DNA from 2 places in the Congregibacter litoralis KT71 genome. Region 1 is predicted to be linked to the other one. Evidence: predicted binding sites of a transcription regulator. Region 1 holds the regulator's gene; the other holds the start of a gene.
What was found. Region 1 encodes PhoB, which activates phosphate uptake and scavenging genes when phosphate is short. Its sites were predicted from a motif close to TGTCATAAANNTGTAACA; they were not measured.
Positions count from the first base shown of each region.

Region 2: the regulator PhoB is predicted to act here: its motif matches at 3,338-3,355, upstream of KT71_RS15850 (choice-of-anchor I family protein).

Region 1 is NZ_CM002299.1:1,941,722-1,949,575, reverse strand. Features, by position in the region: gene KT71_RS08970 (ABC transporter permease subunit) at 1-12, opposite strand, end outside; gene KT71_RS08965 (PstS family phosphate ABC transporter substrate-binding protein) at 5-913, opposite strand; gene phoR (phosphate regulon sensor histidine kinase PhoR) at 910-2,184, opposite strand; gene phoB (phosphate regulon transcriptional regulator PhoB) at 2,181-2,891, opposite strand; gene KT71_RS08950 (transglycosylase SLT domain-containing protein) at 2,991-3,620, opposite strand; gene ligA (NAD-dependent DNA ligase LigA) at 3,617-5,641, opposite strand; gene zipA (cell division protein ZipA) at 5,650-6,669, opposite strand; gene smc (chromosome segregation protein SMC) at 6,738-7,854, opposite strand, start outside.
Region 2 is NZ_CM002299.1:3,494,237-3,502,090, reverse strand. Features, by position in the region: gene KT71_RS15865 (AEC family transporter) at 1-30, opposite strand, end outside; gene KT71_RS15860 (NAD(P)H-dependent flavin oxidoreductase) at 69-1,040, opposite strand; gene KT71_RS15855 (hypothetical protein) at 1,163-1,366, shown strand; gene KT71_RS15850 (choice-of-anchor I family protein) at 1,426-3,282, opposite strand; gene KT71_RS15845 (acylase) at 3,450-5,681, shown strand; gene KT71_RS15840 (alpha/beta fold hydrolase) at 5,686-6,651, shown strand; gene prlC (oligopeptidase A) at 6,671-7,854, opposite strand, start outside.

The DNA of each region.
Region 1 (7,854 bases):
GGTCTCAGTCACGGGACAAACCCAGGCGGACACGCAGCTCCCCGCGCTCCGCAAGGGGCAGCGCCCCATAGCCCAGGCGGGCCACTTCACGCTGTCCTTCGGTGCTGAAAACAATTTCCAGAAAAGCCGCGGTCAGCGCGTCCACGGGCGCGTCCGGTGGGCGATTGATGTAAACAAACAGACGTCGGGCGAGCACCGCCTCATCCACCCCGCCGCTGTCGAGAACGCGCAGTCGTTTAACACTCGCATTGAGAAAGCCCGCACTCGCGTAGCCGATGCCATAGGCATCCGTGGCTACGGCACGTACGACGGCTGAAGAACCCACCAGGCGATTCAGCTGCGTCGCAAAATCTCCGGTACACAGCACCTGGCGACGAAAAACACTGTAGGTACCCGATGCGGCGCTTCTACCATAGGCACTGATCACGCGCTGATTCCATGGCGCTCCCAGGCCCAATTCACCCCAGGAGCGAATGGCCTGAGGATATCCGCAGCGCCGCGTCGCGGAAAACACCGCATCCAGTTGCGCTGTGGTGATGCTATCCAGGGGGTTGTCTCTATGCACGAAAACCGCCAAGGCGTCCTGGGCGACAGGCACCGCCGTGGGTGGATATCCATATTTTCGCGTAAATGCGCTGAGCTCCTCGGGAGACATGGGCCGGCTCATGGGACCGATATTCGCCGTGCCCTGAACCAGCGCCGTGGGCGCTGCCCCGGACCCAATGGCACGGACCTGCGCCGACACACCGGAGTGCCGCGCCGTCAACATCTCTGCCCAAATAGAAGTAAGAGACCCCATGGTGTCGGAACCCGTACTGACCACCTTGCCGGAGAGGGGCTCAGCAGCTTGTAGTGGGGCCCCAAAACAGGCGTACAGCGCCAGGGCAAAGGAGAGACGAAAGCGGTATTTCACAACGGAAAGTGTAACGCGAAGCGGCTCCCACGTCCGGGTTCACTCTCAATGATCAGCTCCGCTCGATGGCTTGCCGCAACGTGCTTTACAATGGCCAGACCCAGCCCCGTACCACCGGTGCGCGCATTGCGACTTTCGTCGACGCGGTAAAAACGCTCGGTGATTCTCGCGATGTGCTCCTCCTCGATACCAACGCCGGCATCCACAACATTCAACACCAGCGCGCCATTGCCGTGAACCCAGCTGACACGCACAGGCTTGTCATCTTCGCTGTACTTGAGTGCATTGATGACCAGGTTGGACACAGCACTGCGGAGCTCGCGATAGTTGCCCTTCACCGTGTCCTGGGTCTCCACTTCCAAAACTACGAGACGATCGGGGTGGCTGGAGCGTAGCTCCTCGCGAAGCTCTTCAAGCATGGCAACCATGTTGACGTCTTCCGTCTCACGATCCTCGCTCACGGTTTCGATGCGACTGAGCCACAGCAGGTCCGTCAGGAGGTTCTCCATTCGCTGAACCTGCATATCCATTTGCGCTGCAGCTTTCTGAAAGCGCGGATCCTCGAACAACTCGCTGGAGACCAAGGTGTCCAGATATCCCTTGAACACCGTCAGGGGCGTTCTCAGCTCATGGGACACATTGCCTACGAAGTCCCGACGCATCTGCTCCATCTGCACGACCCGGGTCACGTCGCGGAAAAACAGCAGAAAGTCTCCGCCGGCAAAGGTCGTGATCTCAACCTGCAATATCTGCCGACTATTGCGGTCGTTAGGGATTTGCAGGGGCTGCTGGAAATCGCCATTTAAAAAGTAATCGTGAAACGCCGGCCAGCGGAGGAGGTTCAAGACCGGCTGGCCGCGATCCCGGGGGTACTGAAGCCCCAGAAGACCTTCCGCGGCGTCGTTAGACCACTCGATGGCGCCACTCTGAGTGAGGATCAGCACGCCATCGCGCATGGACGCGAAGGAACTTCTCAGGTAGTCAACGGTGGACTGGAGGCGACCACGGGCCTCACGGTTTTCCCGTTGCAGACCGTAGATGGTGTCATAGACGAGACCCCAGATGCCTCCACTCTCCGGTGGCGGCTGATCAGGGTCCTGAAGCCACCGACGCATGAGCCAGAGTTGCCAGAGCCAGATACCGGAGAGCACGCTGAGCCCGATGCACAGCATCTCGAGGGTGTAGCCCGTAACCCAGCCAAGGACGCCCGAGGCGGCCAGAACCAGCAGCAGCTTCCGTAATTCAGCACGCCAGCTGCCCGCGAGACTCAACCGGCGGGTACTCCCCGGGAAGAGAAGCGATAGCCCGTGCCCCGCACGGTCTGAATCAGACCGCTATAGTCCTTGCCCTCTACCTGCAGGGCCTTGCGCAAGCGGCGGATATGCACGTCCACGGTGCGCTCCTCGACATAAACGTTTGCACCCCACACCTGATCGAGCATCTGATTGCGACTGTAGGCGCGCTCGGGGTGGGACATAAAAAACTGCAGTAGATTGAATTCCGTGGGCCCCATATCCAGGGGTTCATCAGCGAGGTACACCCGCCGGCTTTTGCCATCGAGTACCAGTTCGGAGACCTGCATACGATCAGCGCTCTCACCCACCCCGGAGCGTCGCAGGAGCGCCTTGATGCGGGCGATGAGTTCCCGGGGCGCGAAGGGCTTGGTGATGTAGTCATCCGCGCCGACTTCAAGGCCCTGAATCACATTGTCCTCGGCGGTTTTTGCCGTCAGCATGATCACGGGTATCTCCTGCGTCGTATCGTCGCGCTTGAGCCGCCGCAGCAGTTCAATACCGCTGCCTCCCGGCAGCATCCAGTCCAGGAGCACAATATCCGGCCGTTGATCGACAACAATGGCGTGAGCATCCTGAATGTTATCCGCCTCAAGGCAGCGGTAATCGACGATTTCCAGCGCCATGCGCAACATGTCGCGAATCGCAAACTCATCATCCACCACCAGTACCGTTCGCTCACTCATCCCTGTTCTCCCGCAGGCCTGCTGAAGCGGTGAATCTTGCAACCCGCAGATGACACAAAGATGACAGACACGGTCTTTTTGGACACAAAAACGTCACAATCAAAACCAGGGAAACCACCCTCTATCCTCCTCCAGACGCTCCCGACAAGCCCCGAGCTGCCGCTCGTAGCGTATAGATCGGTCTGACACTTTGCGGGCGACACCAAGGAGCCAGTCCTTGGAGCGATAGGTGCCGCGCTCATAACCCCCGTGACCCTCGTGGTAAGCAAGGTACAGCCGGTAAGCGTCGTTTTTCTGGATGCCGTTTCGGCGAAACGACTGATTGTTGTACCAGCCGACAAAATCAATGGCATCGCCAAAATCATCTCGGTCTGCACCGTAACGACCGGCGGAGCGCTTATAGCCCTCCCAGGTAGACGCCAGGGCCTGACTGTAGCCGTAAGAGTCCGAGGGACGGGGGCCGGGTATAAAGCCGAGGATCTTCTTCCGAGGCGGCTTGGCGTTGGCAACAAACCGCGACTCCTGATGGATGATGGCCATCATCACGGCGATGGTACTACCCCAGGCCTTTTCTGCGTCCCGCGCATCATCGTACCAGCCCCGCTTGTCATCAAAAATGTTGCAGATATTGTCAACATCCGCCGGTGGAGAGGTCGCGCAGGCACTGACGAGGAAAAGCAGCACCAGGGTCATGATGAGATACGACGATGCCCCGGCGGACGCTGTCATGGAGCCGCCGCCTCCAGGCGGGTCAGAAACTCCGCTTCGCTGATCACCTCAACCCCGAGGGATTCTGCTTTGCTCAGCTTGCTACCGGCTCCCGGTCCGGCGAGAAGCACCGTCGTCTTCCCCGACACGGATTTGGCAGTGCGAGCACCCAGAGCCCGCAACGCTGCCTCGGCCTCATCACGGGACTGGCTCTCAAGCTTGCCACTGACCACCCACACCTGGCCGTCGAGAGCGCCGCCGACCTCCGGGGCCACGGCAACGGCAGGCCAGGCAATCCCCGCCTCGAGGAGTCGCCGCAACACGCCCAGATTGGCATCCGCGCGAAAAAACCCGTGCACATGCTCGGCGACCACAGGACCGACGTCGGGCACCTCCAGCAAATCGTCGAGATCCGCGCCGCTGAGGGCTTCGAGCGTGCCAAAGTGATTGGCCAGGGCAAGGGCCGTGGCTTCTCCCACCTCGCGGACACCCAGAGCAAAAATGAAACGCGGGAGCGTGGTCTGTCGACTGGCATCAATCGCCGCTAACAGTTTGGCCGCGGACTTCTCACCCATGCGCTCCAGGGACAATAAAGCTCCCTGCTCAAGTTTGAAGAGGTCCGCTACATCCCGCACCAATCCCCGGTCCACGAGTTGCTCAACGATCTTTTCACCCAGGCCGTCGATATCCATAGCCCGTCGACTGGCGAAATGACGCACGGCCGCCTTCAACTGCGCCGCGCAAACCAGTCCACCGGTACAGCGCAGGGTAGCTTCGCCTGCCACGCGTTCCACAGGCGACTGGCATACGGGACAGCTGGGAGGTGCATCAATGGGCGCAGAAGACTCCTCTCGCCGCTCCGCGATCACCGACACCACCTGGGGAATCACGTCACCGGCACGCCGCACAACCACGCTGTCACCGTGGTGAAGGTTCAGGCGCGCAATTTCATCCATGTTATGCAGCGTGGCGTTGCTGACGGTAACGCCCCCGACAAATACCGGCTCCAGTCTTGCTACCGGTGTGATCGCGCCGGTCCGGCCCACCTGAAACTCAACACCGGTCACTTTCGTCACCGCCTCCTGAGCGGGAAATTTTCGCGCAATGGACCAACGGGGAGCCCGGGCGACAAAGCCCAGCTCACGCTGCGCCGCAAAGTCATTCACCTTGTACACGATGCCATCAATGTCAAAGCTCAGGGCATCCCGCTCGTCCCCCAGGCGATGGAAATAGTCGATACAGTCATCCAGACCCGACAGACGTTCGGCATAGCGACTGATGGGAACCCCCCAGCTCGCAAACAGCTGCAATACATCCCAGTGCGATCCCGGCCAGCCCTCTTCGGGATGCTGGCCCGATGCATAGGCGCAAAACTCCAGGGGCCGCCTCGCGGTGATTTTTGAATCCAGCTGGCGCAGGGACCCCGCCGCCGCGTTCCGCGGATTCACAAAGGGTTTTTCGCCATGGCGCCGGGCATGCTCATTAAACGCCTCGAAGCCTGCGCGAGGCATAAAGATCTCACCGCGGATCTCCACAAGCGCGGGGCAGCTCGCTCCCCGAAGCTTCAGGGGCACGGAGCGGATGGTGCGCACGTTGAGCGTGATGTCCTCCCCATAGGTGCCGTCGCCGCGGGTCGCGGCTCGCTCCAGAAGTCCCTCGCGATAAATAAGACTGACCGCAATGCCATCGAGCTTAGGCTCAGCAACCAACTCCGGAACGCTGTCTACGTCCAGGCGATCAACCACCCGTTTGAGAAACGCCGCCAACTCTTCATCACTGAAGGCATTGTCGAGAGACAACATGGGCATGGGGTGCTCGACGCTGGAAAACGCACTCAGGGGGGCAGCGCCCACTCGCTGCGTCGGCGAGGAAGCGTCCCGCAGCTCCGGATGCGCCTCTTCCAGGGTCTGCAGCTCCCGTAGGGCCCCGTCGTATTCCTGGTCCGGAACCGTCGGCGAATCGAGGATGTAGTACTCGTGATTCCAGCGTTCCAGCTGCTCCCGCAGGCTGTGGACGCGGTTCCTGATGTCATCCCCGGGCATGGTGATCCCTAGCCCCGTTGGGCAAGTAGCCGACGTTCGAGTTCGCGGATCTGCTGCCGGGAATGCTCGACGGCCTGCTGGGTGAGAACGCTGCGGGATTCATCGAGGAGCTCGCCCCCAAGGTTACGCGCCACTACCCGGGCGGTCTCGAGCATGTAATCGAAGGCCTGGATCATATCCTCCGGCCCGGGGAGCGTAATGAAAAATACCAGACCCCGGGTCTGCATGGCATCCATGTTGTCGATGTCGAACACGCCGGGCTGGAGCATATTGGCGACGCTGAACTGGATAGGGCCGCGCCCCGCCTGCTGCTCATGACGATGAAAGAAATTCATATCGCCAAAGCGCAGATCGCAGGCCAACAGGATCTCGAGAATGTCCTTGCCGGAAAAACCATCCGTGTCCCGCGACATCACGTGGAGGATAATCACCTCCGTCTCTATGTCGCCGCCTGCCCCGTCGGCTCCCGCAACGCTGGGCGTCTCCTCTTCCTCGGGAATATCGTTTAGCCAGTCCAGATTGCTGGGTTCGTCATTATCGGCGCGCATGCCGTCCAGGGATACCTCGGCATTATCGCCGCGCCCGGAGGCTGCGGAGGCCGATCCTGCCTCATCCGCATTTGCGGGTTTCCTGCCGCCGACGGGCTCTTTGTTCTGCGCAGCCGGCACGGTCCTTTGCGCTGTGCTTTTTGGGGTAACAACAGCGTCTTCGCTCTCACCCCCACTCGCTTCACCCTTTCCACTCTCTTCACTCTCGTCTTCATTACGACGAGGGTTGTCGCTGGAAGGGCCGAGGCCGTCGCTGCCCAGGAGGTCTTCGCGGCTCACGATGCGCGCGCCGCCATTTGGCAGCTCGCGAAAAATGGCAAGGTCGTCCACGGGAGGTGCATCCGCGGGCTCCGGCGCGAGTTTCATCCGCACACGCTCCCGCTGCTGGCTTCGCATTCTTCGCCAGGCATCAATCATGACAGCGAGAATCAGGAGACTTCCAACGAGCACCATTCCGTCGCGCAGGGTTACTTCAGGCACGGTTTTGTTCACTCCTCCCCAGATACATTCCATGAACCACGCTAGCGTGCTTCCCCCGTTCCTGCATCCTAGCTTGCCGCCAACTCAGCGGCCTCTTCCACATCCACCGTCACCAGCCGCGAGACGCCGGGCTCGTGCATGGTGACCCCCATCAACTGATCTGCCATTTCCATGGTGATCTTGTTGTGGGTAATAAAGATGAACTGCACCTTGTCAGACATCTCCTTGACCATGCGCGCGTAGCGACCCACGTTGGCATCATCCAGGGGCGCATCCACCTCATCGAGCATGCAGAACGGTGCAGGATTCAGCTGAAAAATGGAAAACACCAGAGCAATAGCCGTGAGGGCCTTTTCACCACCCGACAGCAGGTGGATGGTGCTGTTTTTCTTGCCCGGCGGCTGCGCCAGAATAGACACGCCGGTATCCAGAAGATCGTCACCGGTCATCTCAAGACTTGCGGCACCGCCCCCAAACACCCGGGGGAACAGCTCCTGCAACCCACTGTTGACCTGGTCAAAGGTATCTTTGAAGCGATTGCGTGTTTCCTTGTCAATCTTGCGGATCGCTGCCTCGAGGGTATCCAGGGCCGACTCCAGGTCTTCATTCTGCGCGTCAAGATAACGCTTGCGCTCAGATTGTTGCTGATACTCATCCACGGCCGCGAGGTTGATCGGCCCCAGCCGGGCAATGCGGTTGGCGTAGCGCTCCAGCTCCCCTTGCCAGGCGGCCATGTCCACCTCGTCCGGCAGAGCCTCCAGGAGCTCCTCAAAGTTGCCTCCCAGCTCCTCGAGCTGGCCGAGCATGGTGTTTTGCTGGTGCTCAAGGCCCTGCACGGCAAAACGCCGCGATTCCAACTTCTCCCGAAGCCCCGCTGCGCGCTGCTCTATCTGCATGCGCTCCTGCTCCGCTTCCCGCAGCGTATGTTCTATGTCCGCAAGCGCCTGACGGGCAGTGGTCAGTCGCGTTTCGGACTCCAGGCGCAGGGCCAACTGCTCTTCCAGAGTCTTTTTCAGATCATCCAGGGGCTCGTCATTTTCGAGGCGGGCGCTACTCAGCGCCTCGAGACGCTCACTCAAGCGCTCGACCTGCTCTTTACTTCTTACCAGGGCACTACGGATGGTCTCGCTTTGTGTGACCAGAGACTGATGGCGCAGTGCCGCCTGATGGGAGGCATCACGACTC
Region 2 (7,854 bases), 1.6 Mb from region 1:
ATCAAGGAAGGAAGCGCCGGTGACGTTCATGGTGCGCTAAGCGCAACGTGGAGCAGTGGATAACTGAGCTACAGCATACCGCTCAGTCGCTGGCGGATCATGGCCTCGGCGTCCGCCATGATTCTGCTGATGAGCTCATCGCAGCTCGGGATGTCGTTGATCAGGCCCGCGACCATGCCGCAGGACCAGGCACCGCATTCCACGTCGCCCTCCATCATCACACGGGGGTAGACCCCTGCCACCTCTTCGGCGATATCACCAAACTCCAGATCCTTGCCTTTGGCTTTTTCTGTGGCGAGGATTTTCTCGACGGCGGGGTTGTTGAGCACCCGCTCGGTGTTGCGCAGGGGTCGCATCACCAGTCGCGTGTCCAGCTCTGTGGCCTGGAGGATTGCCTGCTTCACATTTTCGTGGACGGGAGCCTCCTTCGTGGCCAGGAAGCGCGTGCCCATGTTCATGCCCTCGGCGCCCATGGCCAGGGAGGCCACGAGGGAGCGAGCGTCCGCCATGCCCCCGGACGACACAAAAGGAATCTCAAGCTCATCGGCGGCCCGGGGCAGGAGAATCATATTGGGAATGTCGTCTTCGCCGGGGTGGCCGCCGCACTCGAAGCCATCCACGGATACCGCGTCACAACCGATTTTCTGGGCCTTGAGGGCGTGGCGTACCGCGGTGCATTTGTGAATTACCTTGACGCCGGCTTCCTTGAGCGCCGGCAGATACTCGGAGGGATTGTTGCCTGCGGTCTCTACCACCTTGACGCCACCGTCGATGATGACCTTGATGATGCCCGGATAGTCCGGAGCGTTGACCACGGGTAAAAACGTCACGTTTACGCCGAAGGGTTTGTCCGTCATCTCCTTGCAGCGGGCGATTTCATTGGCCAGATCCTCCGGCGTTTTCTGGGTGAGTCCCGTAATAATGCCCAGGCCGCCGGCGTTGGATACGGCAGCGGCGAGCTCCGCAAAACCGACATAGTGCATGCCGCCCTGGATAATCGGATGCTCAATGCCAAACATTTCCGTGATGCGCGTTTTCATGACCGGGTTCCCCTGAGAATATGACTGTGTTGTGACGCGAGAGGGCGCTATGCTGATTTATCCGGGTTGCTTATGCAATCTGCAATGAAGGGGTTTCTTACGATATGCACCGATCTCGGGTCATGGCGGCGTCTGTTGTAATGCTCACCTTGGGGTTCACGGGCTGCACGGGTGATTTACCACAGTCGGAGTTTCCTTGCCTGGTGGCTCAGGACCGCTACAACAGATTCAACGAGACCTATGTGTTTTCACCCATGGGCGATAAGGAGCGGGCGATGCGCTTTGCTCAGGAAGCGGAAGCTGCCTGCTTGCAAGATGAAAATTAGGCGAAAAAAAAACCCGCCTGGAGAAGTAGGCGGGGCTGCTTTAGCTGCTGTTAGGGGCCTTAGTCGCTACCGACGACCGTCACGCCAAAGATCGCCGTGGTGCCGCTGACCTCGTTGCCGACGATGAGAATGGGTTCGCCACTGGGGCTGTCATCGGCGGCGACAAACTTGATGGACTCGGGACCAAGATCACCCGCAGCGGAAAAGTCGCCCGCATCGACCAGATCGCCGATATCTACAGAGAAGTCCCGGGTGCTGATGTACTGCACGAACTCCGCGGACTGGGGGTTGCTGATGTCGTAGACCATGATGCCTCCGACGCGCTCGAGAGCGATGAAGGCATAGGTGTTGCCGCCGATGGTAGCAACTTCCACAGCCTCGGGCTCAGGCCCTTTGTCGTCGGAACGATCATCGCCCTCGTTGTCATCGTTGCTGGCATTAAAGCCCTCGCCGAGACGCTGGGCCGTGATCAGTTCAAAGTCACTGCCACTGTCAAAAACCAGGGCACCGGTGCTGCCCTCCCAGATGGAGAAGGAGCGGGCGCCGTAGCTGTAAAGTGCTTCATAGCTGCAGCTGGCATCGGGCTGCCCGGTGGTAGCCAGATCACTGCAGCCGGTCACGCCCTGATCAACGACAATCTTGATACGACCGAGGTTTTCGTTCTGGAGCAGGGTTTCCAGGTCGGGAGCGAAGCGGCTGAGGTTGCCCAGCTCAACGGTCGCGCCCACATCCAGAAGATCGCCCGCGCGAATCTCGTCGAGGTAGTGGAAGCAATCACCGTCGTCAAAATCAAAGCCGCCCTGGGCCGTGCAGTCGGCCTCGTCGCTGGCATCGGTCAGGTACTCCCGGGCATCGCCCTCGTTGGCCGTAACCAGATAGGTGCTGCCCGCATAGTCATAGCTGGTGATCGTGTCGGGCATGAACAGTCCGCGCAGGGGCCAGCTTTGGAGATTGGCACCACCGTCGCGGTTGCTCGCATCCAATTCGTTGCCGATGAGACCGTGATCCTTGTAACCCAGTCCCAGAACGGCGGAGATTTCTGCGCCGGCGATATCAACCACCGCCACGGCGTTGTTTTCCTGGAGAGCGACCCAGGCGGTGCTGCTGTCCGAAGACACGGTGAGGTATTCCGGCTCGAGGTCCTGAGCAACACTGGCTGCCTTGGCCGAGATTCGCACCCCGCTGCCCAGAGACTTGCTGCCGCCGCTGTTAAACGCCGTGAAATCCAGCATAGTCACATCCGCCTGGGTGACGGCAGACACGCCGCCTGAGACGTCAATGAGGCTGACGCTGCCTTCGGGGTCAACACTGTAATCGCCATTGGGCTCGCCTTCGTTGGCGACCAGTACGCTGTTGCCATCGGGTGTAAAGGTCACCATGTCGGGAAGCGCGCCGACCTCGACGGCAGAGAGGAATGTGCCGTCGGTCTGATAGAAAGCGATGTAACCGTTGTCTTGCTTGGTGTCTGCCTCGATGGCAACGGCCAGGGCGCCATCGGAGACGGCTACGCTGTTTGCAGCGCCGAGGGCAGAGGCATCGGCCAGGTCGGCAATCGCCCCCGCAACGTCTGCGGCCACGTCAAGGGAGCTGGCAAGAGTCGGGGTCGAAGGCGAACTGATGTCGATAACATCGATTTGTCCGGAGTTTGCATTGACCACGAAGGCCTGCTCGGTGGCGGGGTCGTAGTCAACGATCTCTGCGGCGGACTCATCGAACTCCGCTGTTTCATAACGGCCCAGAAAACTCAGGGCTATGGTGCTGGCACTGCTGCTTGAGCCGTCCGTGCCAGGCTCGCCTGCAGGGCCCGCGGGTCCGGCCGGGCCCTGGGCGCCATCGGCACCGTCGTCGCCCTCGCAACCCGCTAGACTCAGAGGTCCGATAAGGGCAAGACTGATTAGTAAACGTTTGTAGGACATGCGTTAACTCCCTTCCGATGGGGCCCGATGCGGGCGAAAGCAAAGATGACAAGCCTGTGGCAGCTGCATGACAGATTGATGAAGAAAATGCGGCGAAACGGTGACGTTTTTGTGACGCTTCGGTGATAACGTGATGTTTTTGTAGCCCGTAAACAGTGAGTGGATTTATGCGTTTTTCTGCAGTGTTCCGTTGGTGGGTCGCCCTCTGCACCGTTGTGGTGCTCACGGCCTGTGAGAGTGAGAAAAGTGTTGCCGTGGATCCTGAGCTTGCGCGTCTCGAGGCGCGTGCTGCGGCCGTCACTATCATCCGGGATGATTACGGTGTGCCCCACATTTACGCCAAGACCGATGCGGACGCGGTGTTCGGCCTGCTGTATGCCCAGGCGGAGGATGATTTTCCGAGAGTGGAGCGCAACTATTACTGGGCGATCGGCCGCCTGGCGGAAGCCGAGGGGGAGGCCGCGCTTTTCAGCGACCTCCGCGCCCGGCTGTATATGTCCACGGACGAAGCGAAAGCCGCCTACGCCAAGGCGCCGCCATGGCTTCAGGCCCTCTGTGACGCATTTGCCGATGGATTGAACTATTACCTGGCGACACATCCGGAGGTGACGCCCAAGGTCCTCACCCGCTTTGAGCCCTGGATGCCCATGTTCTTTTTCGAGGGCTCTATCGGCGGTGATATCGAGCAAATTCCGCTTGATGGTATCAAGGCTTTTTACGGCGAAGGGCGCTCCATCGCCCTAGCGCAATTGGAGCAGGCGCGGGAGCCGACGCTGGGCTACGAACAGCATCTGGGTTCCAACGGCTTTGCCATCGCCGGTGAGCACACGCGCTCCGGCAATGCCATGCTGCTGATCAATCCTCACACCTCGCTGTACTTTCGCGGTGAGGTCCACGTGGTGAGTGAGGAGGGCCTGAACGCCTACGGCGCCGTCACCTGGGGGCAGTTTTTTGTCTACCAGGGTTTTAACGAACACACGGGCTGGATGCATACCTCCACCGGTGTGGATTTTATGGACGAGTTCGTCGAAGAGATTGTCGAGGATGCTGATGGTGCTGACGGCGCCTTGATGTATCGCTATGGCGATGAATTGCGGCCCGTTGAGGTGTCAGAAGTCACCCTGCGCTACAAAACCGCCGATGGCATGGCGGAGCGAACCTTCCCCCGTTACCGCACGCACCACGGTCCCATTACCCATATGCTCGACGGTCAATGGGTTGCGACCCGGATCAACTGGGATCCCGTGACGGCACTGGAGCAGTCCTACGTGCGTAGCAAGAAATCCGGTCTTGAGGGTTTCAACGAGATGATGGATTTGCGCACGAATTCCTCCAACAACACCGTGTATGCCGATTCATCGGGCAACATCGCCTACTACCACGGCAACTTCATCCCCCGGCGCAATACGCAGTTTGATTTTTCCAGGCCGGTGGACGGTAGCAATCCCGCGACGGACTGGCAGGGCCTGCATACGGTGGATGAGATTGTCACCGTGATCAATCCCGAGAACGGCTGGCTGCAAAACTGTAACTCCACACCCTTTACCGCAGCGGGAGCGTTCAGTCCCAGGCGTGAGGATTATCCGGTGTACATGGCACCCGATAAAGAAAACTTTCGGGGCATCCATGCGCAGCAGGTATTAGAGGGTGTTTCTGATCTAACGCTGGAGGGGCTTCTTGATCTGGCCTACGACAATTACCTGCCGGGATTCGAGGTCCTGATCTCCGGACTGATTGAGGCTTATGACGCCGGGGGAGACCCCTATCCTGAGCTGGCAGCCCCCATTGCCGCTTTGCGGGATTGGGATAGGCGTACCCGCGAAGATTCCGTCGCCATGTCCCTGGCCCAGTTTTACGGTATGCAGTATCGGGAGGATGGCGCGAATCCCCGGGGGCTCCGGCGCATGGCGCTGATTAACTATTTCGGCCAAGAGTCGCCTCTCGATGAGCGGCTTCGCGTGTTTGCGTCGGCGGTAAAACGCCTGGAAAACGATTTCGGTCAGTGGAACACCCCCTGGGGGGAGATCAACCGCTTCCAGCGATTATCGGGGGATATCAATCTCAGTTTTGATGACGATAAGCCCAGCCTCCCCGTGGGTCTGGCGTCGGGAGACTGGGGCGCCCTCGCGTCTTACCGGGCCGTGGGGCGAAACACAAAACGTCTGTACGGGGTCTCCGGCAACAGCTTTGTCGCGGTAGTGGAATTCGGTGACCGGGTGCGCGCCAAAAGTATTCTCGCCGGCGGCCAGAGCGGCGATCCCGAGTCCCCGCATTTTTACGATCAGGCTCAGCCCTATATTGATCGGGAGTTTAAGGACGTGGCCTTTTATCGCGAGGATGTAGACGCCCGGGCGGTACGCCGCTATCACCCGGGTGAACGGCTGCAGGGCACAGACTGACGCGGTGTCTGTGTCTCTGAAGCTCACGATCGGGCTGCTTGTTCTGCTCCTTGTCGCCGTTGGAGCCCTGTGGACCCCCGATAAGAGTCGTTCGGTACTCGAGGCCCGATACCTGCAGGGCGGGGAGGACCTCCGGGAGGTGGATGGCGTGCGTCTCCACCTGCGGGTTTCCGGTCCCCCGGACGCGCCGGCGCTGTTCCTGCTTCACGGCTTCGGGGCAAGCCTCCATACCTGGGACGCCTGGGCCCGGGCATTGGAGGACCGGTACCGTGTGATTCGCATGGACCTGCCTGGAGCCGGACTGTCTCACCCGGACCCCTCGGGCGATTACTCCGATGAGCGAACCCTGGCGTTGATGGCGGCGATCATGGAGGACCTTGCGGTGGCCAGGGTCGTCTTGATCGGTAACTCCATCGGTGGGCGGCTTGCCTGGCGCTTTGCGGCGGCCTATCCCGGGCGGGTCTCCGGTCTCGTGCTTATCTCTCCCGATGGCTTCGCCAGCGAGGGCTTCGAATACGGTAAAGCCCCGGAGGTGTCTGCCATGACAGAGCTCATGCGCTATACGCTGCCGCGGTTTTTGCTGGAGATGAGCCTGCGGCCCGCCTACGGCAATCCCGAGATCCTTACGGATGCCGTGGTATCGCGCTACCACGATCTGATGCTGGCCCCGGGGTCCCGGGATGCGTTGATTAAGCGCATGGCGCAGACCGTGCTGGTGGACCCAAGGCCCCTGCTATCGCGCATCCCTGTGCCCGTGCTGTTGCTGTGGGGTGAGGAGGATGGCGCCATTCCCATCGAGAACGCAGCCGACTATCAGGCGAATCTCCCCGACAGCCGCCTGGTCACGCTGCCGGGGCTGGGACACGTACCTCAGGAAGAGGACCCTGTTCGTTCTCTGGCGCCTGTGAGCGCGTTTCTTGAGTCCCTGAACCTGACGTCCAGCCCGAGCAGCAGCCCCGGCATAAGCTGAGAAGAAAAGTGCCGCCGGGTTAAGCGGCGATGCCCGTGTGTCGAAGGAGGGCATCGACCTTGGGTTCGCGGCCGCGAAAGTCCACAAACAGGTTCATGGCGTCATCGGAACCGCCGCGCTCGAGAATGCTTGTGAGAAAGCGTTTTCCCGTGGCTTCGTTAAACACGCCTTCTTCCTCAAAGCGTGAGAAAGCATCTGCAGATAGCACCTCGGCCCACTTGTAGCTGTAATAGCCAGCGGCATAGCCGCCGCCAAACACGTGGGAGAAGGCATGGGGAAAGCGGTTCCAGGCCGGCGCGGGCACCACGGCCACCTGTTCTCGCACTTCATCGAGAATCTTGTAGATCGCATCGCCCGTCGCGGGATCGTACTCAAGGTGCATACGGAAATCGAAGAGGGCGAACTCCAGCTGTCGCACCATCATCATGCCCGACTGGAAGTTTTTGGCGGCGATCATGCGCTCGTAGAGATCCTCGGGAATGCGCTCTCCCGTCTCATGGTGTGCGGCAAACAGATCCAGGGCTTCCCGTTCCCAGCAGTAGTTCTCCATGAATTGGGAGGGCAGCTCCACCGCGTCCCAGGCGACGCCACTGATGCCGGCAATGCCCGGATAGTTAACGCGGGTGAGCATGTGGTGGAGTCCGTGACCGAATTCATGAAACAGGGTCTCCACTTCGCGGTGGTTGAGGAGAACATCGGCGTCCCCAACGGGCGGTGTGAAGTTGCAGGTCATATAGGCCACGGGGATCTGTTCGAAGGAGGCCGTCTGCATACGCGACTGGCAGTCCGCCATCCAGGCGCCGCCGCGCTTGTGCTGTCGGGCACAGAGGTCAAAGTAAAACTGCGCCCGCACGCTGCCATCGGGGTCGCGGATTTCATAGAAACTGACGTCGGGGTGGTAGGTCTCCACATCGTCGACCCGGTGGAAGCTGACGCTGAAGAGTTTTCCTACGACGTCGAACATACCCGCAATCACCCGGCTCACGGGGAAGTAGGGTTTGACCTCTTCTTCGCTGATGTTGTGGCGATGCTGGCGGAGCTTCTCGCTAAAGTAAGCGACGTCCCAGGGTTTAAGATCCCCATGATTATGCACTTCGGCCGCGTAGGCCTTGAGCTCCGCAAATTCCGCTTCGGCCTGGGCTTTGGAGCGCTGCGCCAGGTCATTCAGAAAACCCATGACCTCGTCGGTGCTGCGCGCCATCT